Regions from separate parts of the Serratia sp. Sp408 genome, predicted to be linked through region 2. Evidence: predicted binding sites of a transcription regulator. Region 2 holds the regulator's gene; each other region holds the start of a gene.

The links. Region 2 encodes sigma-54, which starts transcription at its own class of promoters, with help from an activator protein. Its sites were predicted from a motif close to GTTGGCACANNTTTCGCTNT; they were not measured.
Region 1: glnA (glutamate--ammonia ligase) is a predicted target of sigma-54. The motif match lies at 1,506-1,525, and genes of this name have one in related genera.
Region 3: glnK (P-II family nitrogen regulator) is a predicted target of sigma-54. The motif match lies at 1,862-1,881, and genes of this name have one in related genera.

Annotation. Positions count from the first base shown of each region.
Region 1 is NZ_JBXUFT010000010.1:14,492-17,737, forward strand. It holds gene glnA (glutamate--ammonia ligase) at 16-1,425, opposite strand; gene typA (ribosome-dependent GTPase TypA) at 1,797-3,246, shown strand, end outside.
Region 2 is NZ_JBXUFT010000002.1:224,252-227,497, forward strand. It holds gene lptA (lipopolysaccharide ABC transporter substrate-binding protein LptA) at 1-271, shown strand, start outside; gene lptB (LPS export ABC transporter ATP-binding protein) at 278-1,003, shown strand; gene rpoN (RNA polymerase factor sigma-54) at 1,054-2,487, shown strand; gene hpf (ribosome hibernation promoting factor) at 2,511-2,798, shown strand; gene ptsN (PTS IIA-like nitrogen regulatory protein PtsN) at 3,062-3,246, shown strand, end outside.
Region 3 is NZ_JBXUFT010000001.1:214,676-217,921, forward strand. It holds gene AC2AXP_RS01055 (SmdB family multidrug efflux ABC transporter permease/ATP-binding protein) at 1-1,636, shown strand, start outside; gene glnK (P-II family nitrogen regulator) at 1,931-2,269, shown strand; gene amtB (ammonium transporter AmtB) at 2,306-3,246, shown strand, end outside.

The sequences.
Region 1 (3,246 bases), on a different contig from region 2:
GGCGCAGATGATGCTTTAAACGCTGTAGTACAGTTCGAACTCAACCGGGTGTGGCGTCATGCGCACGCGGTCCATTTCTTCTTTACGCAAATCGATGTAGGCATCGATCGCATCGTCGGTGAACACGCCGCCACGGGTCAGGAACTCGCGGTCTTCGCTCAGTGCAGCCAGCGCTTCGTCCAGTGAACCGGCCACTTTTGGAATCTCGGCTTCTTCTTCCGGCGGCAGGTCGTACAGGTTTTTATCCATGGCATCACCAGGGTGGATCTTGTTGATGATACCGTCCAGGCCTGCCATCAGCAGGGCAGCGAAGCACAGGTACGGGTTGGCAGCCGGATCCGGGAAGCGAGCTTCGATACGGCGTGCTTTCGGGCTGGCAACCACTGGAATACGGATGGATGCGGAGCGGTTACGGGCAGAATAAGCCAGCATAACCGGTGCTTCGTAGCCTGGGACCAGACGCTTGTAAGAGTTGGTGGTCGGGTTGGCCAGGGCGTTGATGGCTTTTGCGTGCTTGATGATGCCGCCAATGTAGAACAGGGCAGTTTCGGACAGGCCGCCGTATTTGTCGCCAGCGAACAGGTTGGTGCCGTTCTTGGACAGCGACATGTGGCAGTGCATGCCGGAACCGTTGTCGCCGAACATAGGTTTTGGCATAAAGGTCGCGGTTTTGCCAAATGCGTGAGCCACGTTGTGCACCACGTATTTGTAAATCTGGATTTCGTCGGCTTTCTTGGTCATGGTGTTGAAGCGGGTTGCCACTTCGTTCTGACCGGCGGTTGCCACTTCATGGTGGTGCGCTTCAACCACCAGACCCATTTCTTCCATGGTCAGACACATGGTTGAACGCAGATCCTGTGATGAGTCGACCGGTGGAACCGGGAAGTAGCCGCCCTTCACCGCTGGACGGTGGCCTTTGTTGCCGCCTTCGTATTTGGTGCCGGAGTTCCATGCGCCTTCGATGTCGTCGATGGCAACATGGGAACCGCGGATGCTGCTGCCGAAACGGATATCGTCAAACAGGAAGAACTCAGGTTCTGGCCCGAACAGTACGGTGTCGGCAATGCCGGAAGAGCGCAGGAAATCTTCTGCACGCTTGGAAATGGAACGCGGGTCGCGATCGTAGCCCTGCATGGTGCCTGGCTCAAGAATGTCGCAGCGAATAATCAGCGTGGATTCTTCGTAGAACGGATCCAGCACCGCGGTGCTGGCGTCTGGCATCAGTACCATGTCAGATTCGTTAATGCCTTTCCAGCCGCCGATCGAGGAGCCGTCAAACATCTTGCCTTCTTCGAAGAAGTCGGCATTTACCTGATGCGCAGGAATGGTGACGTGCTGTTCTTTACCCTTGGTGTCAGTGAAACGCAGGTCTACGAATTTCACTTCATGCTCATTCAGCATCGTCAAAACGTGTTCAGCGGACATACTTAACTCTCCCGGATTTATCATTGTCGTCGTCGTGGAACGAATCTGTGGTTCTGGCTTTTTTTCGCCCTGTATAGACTAAAGCGAAAACTGTGCCAACTTTATAAAAGCGGGGTAATCACCATTCTGTGCGGCTTTTACCCAATCTGAGTATGCACCATTAGTGATGCATTGCACCATTGAAGTGCAAAAGCAGCGCCGTTAAGCACCAAGATGGTGCAAAAGTGCACCTGCTGGTGCTTTTTGCACCGTGAAAGGGATCACAAACTGACCTGGACACAGTTGTTTATAAGAGATGGTTGTGATCTTGTTTAGTACCTCGCTTAATACGTGTACAATAGCGCGCTATTTCTAATGCCTGAGGCAAAGCTGTGATCGAAAATTTGCGTAACATCGCCATTATTGCCCACGTTGACCATGGTAAGACCACCCTGGTTGACAAACTGCTGCAACAATCCGGTACTTTCGGAGAGCGTGTAGAAGCCACCGAACGCGTAATGGACTCCAACGATTTGGAGAAAGAGCGTGGGATTACCATCCTCGCAAAAAACACCGCCATTAATTGGAAAGACTACCGCATCAACATCGTGGATACCCCAGGACACGCCGACTTCGGCGGCGAGGTTGAGCGTGTGATGTCAATGGTTGACTCGGTGCTGCTGGTTGTGGATGCAATGGATGGCCCAATGCCGCAAACCCGCTTCGTGACCAAAAAGGCATTTGCCAACGGTCTGAAGCCGATCGTGGTAATCAACAAGGTTGACCGCCCTGGCGCGCGTCCAGATTGGGTTGTTGATCAGGTCTTCGACCTGTTCGTTAACCTCGACGCTACCGACGAGCAGCTCGACTTCCCAATCATCTATGCTTCTGCATTGATGGGGATCGCCGGTACTGACCACAACGACATGGCGGAAGACATGACCCCGCTGTATCAGGCTATCGTCGACCACGTGTCTGCACCGCAGGTTGAGCTGGAAGCACCGTTCCAGATGCAAATCTCCCAGTTGGACTACAACAACTATCTGGGCGTAATCGGTATCGGCCGTATCAAGCGTGGCAAAGTGAAGCCAAACCAGCAGGTCACCATCATCGATAGCGAAGGTAAAACTCGCAACGGTAAAGTGGGCAAAGTGCTGGGCCACATGGGTCTGGAGCGTATCGAGTCCACCCTGGCTGAAGCGGGCGACATCATCGCTATCACCGGTTTGGGCGAACTGAACATCTCCGACACCATCTGTGACACCTCTGCGGTGGAAGCACTGCCGGCGCTGTCTGTTGATGAGCCGACCGTCACCATGTTCTTCAACGTCAACACCTCACCATTCTGTGGTAAAGAAGGTAAGTTCGTGACTTCGCGTCAAATCCTTGAGCGTCTGAACAAGGAACTGGTGCACAACGTGGCACTGCGCGTTGAAGAAACCGAAGATGCTGACGCATTCCGCGTATCTGGCCGTGGTGAGCTTCACCTGTCGGTACTGATCGAAAACATGCGTCGTGAAGGTTTCGAACTGGCGGTATCCCGTCCGAAAGTTATCTTCCGTGAAATCGATGGCCGTAAACAAGAGCCATTCGAAAACGTTACGCTGGACATCGAAGAACAGCACCAGGGTTCCGTGATGCAAGCCATGGGTGAGCGTAAAGCTGACCTGAAAAACATGGATCCAGACGGTAAAGGTCGTGTGCGTCTCGACTACGTGATCCCAAGTCGTGGCTTGATCGGTTTCCGTAACGAGTTCATGACCATGACCTCGGGTACCGGTTTGCTGTACTCCACCTTCAGCCACTACGACGACGTGCGTCCGGGCGAAGTCGGCCAGCGTC
Region 2 (3,246 bases):
GCCGGTCACCTTCTATCAGATGCAGGACAACGGTAAACCGGTGAAAGGCCATGCGCAGAAAGTCCGTTACGATGTGGCGCCGCAGCTGGTTACCCTGACCGGCAATGCCTATCTGGAACAGCTCGACAGCAATGTCAAAGGCGATCGCATCACCTATCTGGTGCAGCAGCAGCAGATGCAGGCGTACAGCGATAAAGGCAACCGCGTGAAGACGGTGCTGGTACCGTCGCAGTTGCAGGACAAAAACGGGCAGCAGAAAAAGAGCAACTAATTACCTATGGCAACACTCATCGCAGAAAATCTGGCGAAAGCCTACAAGGGCCGCAAAGTCGTTGAAGACGTCAGCCTGAAAGTGAATTCCGGCGAAATCGTCGGCCTGTTGGGGCCAAACGGCGCTGGCAAAACCACCACGTTCTACATGGTGGTCGGCATTGTACAGCGTGACGCTGGCCGCATCGTGATTGACGACGAAGACATCAGCATCCTGCCGCTGCACGCCCGTGCGCGCCGCGGTATCGGCTATCTGCCGCAGGAGGCGTCGATTTTCCGCCGTCTGAGCGTGTATGACAACCTGATGGCGGTGCTGGAAATTCGCGAGGACCTGACCAGCGAACAGCGCGCCGACCGCGCCAACGAACTGATGGAAGAGTTCCATATTTCCCATCTGCGCGACAACCTTGGCCAGGCACTGTCCGGTGGTGAACGCCGCCGCGTCGAAATTGCCCGCGCGCTGGCCGCCAACCCGAAATTCATCCTGCTGGATGAGCCGTTTGCCGGGGTTGACCCGATTTCCGTTATCGACATCAAGAAAATCATCGAGCACCTGCGTGACAGCGGCCTGGGCGTGCTGATCACCGACCATAACGTGCGCGAAACGCTGGACGTGTGTGAACGCGCCTATATCGTCAGCCAGGGTAAACTGATCGCCCATGGCACGCCGGACGCCATTTTGGCCGACGAACAGGTGAAACGCGTTTATCTGGGCGAAGAATTCCGCCTGTGATTGCCAGCTGATCCTGACGGACGGCGGTTAACGGAAGTAGAAAAAAGACTATGAAGCAAGGTTTGCAACTCAGGTTCAGTCAACAACTGGCCATGACCCCCCAGCTACAGCAGGCAATTCGCTTGCTGCAGCTGTCCACGCTTGAACTCCAGCAGGAGATCCAACTGGCGTTAGAGAGCAACCCGCTGCTTGAACAAACCGACCTGCACGACGAGATCGACGCAAAGGAAACCACCGAGACCGAAGGCCTGGACACCCGCGAGGCACTGGAACAGAAGGACATGCCGGAAGAGCTGCCGCTGGACGCCACCTGGGATGAAATCTACACCGCCGGTACGCCATCCGGCACCGGTACCGACTACAGCGACGACGAGCTGCCGGTCTATCAGGGCGAAACCACCCAAACGCTGCAAGACTACCTGATGTGGCAGGTGGATCTGACGCCGTTTTCAGATACCGATGCCGCCATTGCCACCTCGATCGTCGATGCCGTGGACGATACTGGCTACCTTACCGTTCCGCTGGAAGACATTCTGGAAAGCATTGGCGACGAGAATGTCTCGATGGACGAAGTGGAAGCCGTACTGAAACGCGTTCAGCGTTTCGATCCTATCGGCGTGGCGGCTCGTGACCTGCGCGACTGCCTGCTGATTCAGCTTTCCCAGTATGCCAAAGACACCCCATACCTCAACGAAGCACGGCAGATCATCAGCGATCACCTGGATTTGCTGGCCAATCACGACTTTCGCAGCCTGATGCGATCAACCCGGCTAAAAGAAGATACACTGAAAGAAGCGATGCTGCTGATTCAGTCACTCGACCCACGCCCGGGGCAGTCGATCAACACCGGTGAATCGGAGTACGTCATTCCCGATGTGCTGGTGCGCAAGGTGCAGGGCAAGTGGGCGGTGGAACTTAACGCCGACAGCATTCCGCGTCTGAAGATCAACCAGCAATATGCCGCACTGGGCAACAGTTCGCGTAGCGAAGCCGATGGCCAGTTTATCCGCAGTAACCTGCAGGAAGCCAAGTGGCTGATCAAAAGCCTGGAAAGCCGTAACGATACGCTACTGAAAGTCACACGCTGCATCGTCGAGCAGCAGGAAGCGTTCTTTGAACAAGGTGAGGAATTTATGAAACCCATGGTACTGGCGGATATCGCACAGGCCGTGGATATGCATGAATCGACGATCTCACGCGTGACCACGCAGAAGTTCCTGCACAGCCCGCGCGGTATTTTCGAATTGAAGTATTTCTTCTCAAGCCACGTGAACACCGACAGCGGCGGCGAAGCCTCCTCGACGGCCATTCGTGCACTGGTGAAGAAATTGATCGCGGCGGAAAACCCCGCCAAACCGCTGAGCGACAGCAAACTGGCCACCCTGCTTTCCGATCAGGGGATCATGGTGGCGCGGCGCACCGTCGCCAAGTACCGAGAGTCTTTGTCCATCCCGCCGTCGAACCAGCGTAAACAGTTGGTTTGACCTCTATAGAGAAGGAAGACATTATGCAGCTCAACATTACCGGACACCACATCGTCATCACCGATCCATTGCGTGAGTTTGTGAACGCCAAATTTGCCAAACTCGAACAGTATTTCGATCGGATCAATCAGGTGTATGTCGTTCTAAGTGTGGAAAAAGTGCAGCAGATCGCAGAAGCGACGCTGCACGTGAATGGAGGCGAGTTGCACGCCACCTCGGAAAAAGAAGATATGTATGCTGCAATTGACTGCCTGATTGATAAACTGGCGCGTCAATTGAACAAACATAAAGACAAACTGAAGCAACACTGACACTCTGGGCCACTTTCCGCCAGAGGTGCTGCTTAACGCAGCCTCAGCTATCGGCGCGTTACCTGTATGGGTAACGCGCCGAACGGTAATCAGGGTTAAAACAGGCGAAAGCCATCTTTTCAGGCGTGATTGGCGCAGGTAGTTTGGCACGACCAGCAAGCAGAACTCTTGCGCACACGTAAGTACGCAAGAGTTCGAGCACTGCCCGGGGCCAGAATGGCCAGTAAAACAGCCTGATAAGCATGGCTTCAAGTGAAGATGAGATGAACAACGAAACAATGCAATTAAGCTCGGTACTGAGTATCGAGTGCACCAGAAGCTCGGTACACTGCAACAGCAAGAAACGCGCTCTGGAAATTATCAGCGAGCTGGCAGCCAAACAACTTAACCTGCCGCCGCAGGTGGTGTTTGACGCGGTTCTCACCCGTGAGCGCATGGGCAGCACCGG
Region 3 (3,246 bases), on a different contig from region 2:
TTTCATCGATAACTACGTTGCCAAAGGGCAACTGCCGCTGACGATCGTTACCGGACTGGCGGCGGCGTATATTCTGCTGGAGCTGCTGGCGGCGGCACTGCACTATTTTCAGGCGATTTTGTTTAATCAGGCGGCGGTCGGCGTGGTGCAGCGTCTGCGCACCGACGTGATGGACGCCGCGCTGCGTCAGCCGCTGAGCGCGTTTGATACCCAGCCGGTCGGGCAGTTGATTTCCCGCGTCACCAACGATACCGAAGTGATTAAGGATCTGTACGTGATGGTGGTCTCCACCGTGCTGAAAAGCGCGGCGCTGATCGGCGCGATGCTGGTGGCGATGTTCAGTCTCGATTGGCGCATGGCGCTGGTAGCGATCTGCATCTTCCCGGCGGTTTTGATCGTAATGGGTATTTACCAATATTACAGCACGCCAATTGTGCGGCGGGTGCGCAGCTATCTGGCGGATATCAACGACGGTTTTAACGAAGTGATCAACGGCATGGGGGTGATCCAGCAGTTCCGTCAGCAGCTTCGCTTTGGCGAGCGCATGAGCAATGCCAGTTGGTCGCATTATACTGCGCGCATGCAGACGCTGCGGCTGGACGGCTTTCTGCTGCGGCCACTACTCAGTCTGTTCTCGGCGCTGGTGCTGTGTGGCTTACTGATGCTGTTTGGCTTCAGCGGCGAAGGGAGCATCGGCGTTGGGGTTCTGTACGCTTTTATCAATTATCTCGGTCGGCTGAATGAGCCGCTGATCGAGCTGACGTCGCAGCAATCGATTTTGCAGCAGGCGGTGGTGGCCGGCGAGCGTATCTTTGAGCTGATGGATCGTCGTCAGCAGAGTTACGGTACCGACGAACATCCATTGGCAAGCGGCCGCATCGAAATCGACAACCTGACCTTCGCTTATCGTGAAGACAAAAAGGTGCTGCAACATATCTCGTTGCAGGTGCCGTCACGCGGTTTCGTGGCGCTGGTCGGCCATACCGGCAGTGGCAAAAGTACTCTGGCCAACCTGTTGATGGGCTATTATCCGGTCAATGAAGGGGAAATACGGCTGGATGGCCGACCGCTGTCGAGTCTGTCGCACCGTACCTTGCGCCAAGGGGTGGCGATGGTGCAGCAGGATCCGGTGGTAGTGGCCGAATCGGTGCTGGCCAACGTGACGCTTGGCCGCAATATCAGCGAACAGGCCGTATGGCAGGCGCTGGAAACCGTACAGTTGGCGGAACTGGTGCGGGGGTTCCCACAGGGGATCCACACGCGGCTTGGCGAACAGGGCAATAATCTGTCGGTCGGGCAAAAGCAACTGCTGGCGATGGCGCGGGTGCTGGTGCTGGCACCGCAGATCCTGATCCTTGACGAAGCCACCGCCAATATCGACTCCGGTACCGAACAAGCGATCCAGCGCGCGCTGCGGCTGATTCGCGAGCACACCACGCTGGTGGTGATCGCTCACCGTTTGTCGACCATTGTCGATGCGGACTCGATACTGGTGTTGCACCGCGGGCATGCGGTGGAGCAGGGCCATCATCAGCAACTGCTGGCGCAAAAAGGCCGTTATTACCAGATGTATCAGTTACAGTTGGTGGGTGAAGAGCTGGCCGCCAGCAGCCGTGAAGATATCCAAACGGCATGATCTGTTCTCGGGAGCCATTGCGGCTCCCGCATTAATCCTCTCGCACCACAATCAGGCAGCGTGCCAGGTAAAATGCCCTGCCATGCACCCTCACGGCGCACGCTGCACAATTGCAGTGCACACTAATTGACCACCGTTGCATATCGATCCTTGCTGGGCGCGGCTTTCGTCGTCGGCGATTGCCCTTATGCTGGGTAATTGGCTGAAACTGCATATAAAACCATTTATGGCACAACCTTTGCTTTATTAGCCTGGTACCCAGGGTGAGTTTGGGCTTAATCGTGGAGAGGCAATATGAAGCTGGTTACCGTGGTGATCAAACCGTTCAAATTGGAGGACGTGCGTGAAGCCCTATCCTCTGTAGGTATTCAAGGGCTGACCGTAACCGAAGTGAAAGGGTTCGGACGCCAGAAAGGGCATGCCGAGCTTTATCGCGGTGCCGAATACAGCGTCAACTTTTTACCAAAGGTCAAAATCGATATCGCCATCGCTGACGATCAATTAGATGAAGTGGTTGATGTCATTAGTAAAGCTGCCTACACCGGCAAAATCGGTGACGGCAAGATTTTCGTTGCCGAATTGCAACGTGTTATTCGCATACGCACCGGCGAAACAGATGAAGCAGCACTGTAAACACTGGCTCAGTTAAGTAGATGGGATGGATTGATAATGAAAAAACTTTTATCCATGTTGGGCCTGAGTACGGTGACCCTGGTTCCCTCTTTGGCTCTGGCCGCTCCGGCGGTAGCAGACAAGGCAGACAACGCGTTTATGATGATTTGCACCGCGTTGGTGCTGTTTATGACCTTACCTGGCGTGGCGCTGTTTTACGGCGGTTTACTGCGCTCAAAAAACGTCCTGTCGATGCTGACGCAGGTTACCGTTACCTTTGCATTGGTGTGCGTACTGTGGGTGCTGTACGGTTATAGCCTGGCCTTCAGCGAAGGCAACGCCTTTTTTGGCGGGTTTGAAACGGCGATGCTGAAAGGCATCGGTATTGACAGCGTTACAGGCACCTTCAGCCAAATGATCCACGTAGCGTTCCAATGCTCCTTCGCCTGCATTACCGTGGCGCTGATAGTCGGTGGCTTCGCCGAACGCATTCGTTTTTCTGCGGTGGTGATTTTTGCCGCCATCTGGTTCACCATTTCCTATCTGCCGGTGGCGCATATGGTGTGGGGCGGCGGTTTCCTGGCGGCGGACGGTGCGCTGGACTTCGCTGGCGGCACCGTGGTGCATATCAACGCCGCAAGCGCCGGCCTGGTGGGGGCTTACCTGTTGGGCAAGCGCGCCGGCTTTGGCAAAGAAGCGTTCAAACCGCATAACTTGCCAATGGTGTTTACCGGGGCTTCGATTCTGTATATCGGCTGGTTTGGCTTCAACGCCGGCTCGGCCAGCGCGGCCAACGGCATTGCGGCATTGGCGTTCCTTAATACCGTGGTTGCTACCGCAGGCGCGATCCTTTCCTGGACCTTTGCCGAATGGATTGTGCGTGGCAAGCCGTCGCTGCTGGGGGCATGCTCCGGCTGCATCGCCGGACTGGTTGCCGTAACGCCGGCCGCAGGCACCGTTGGTGTGGGGGGCGCGTTAATCATTGGTCTGGTGGGCGG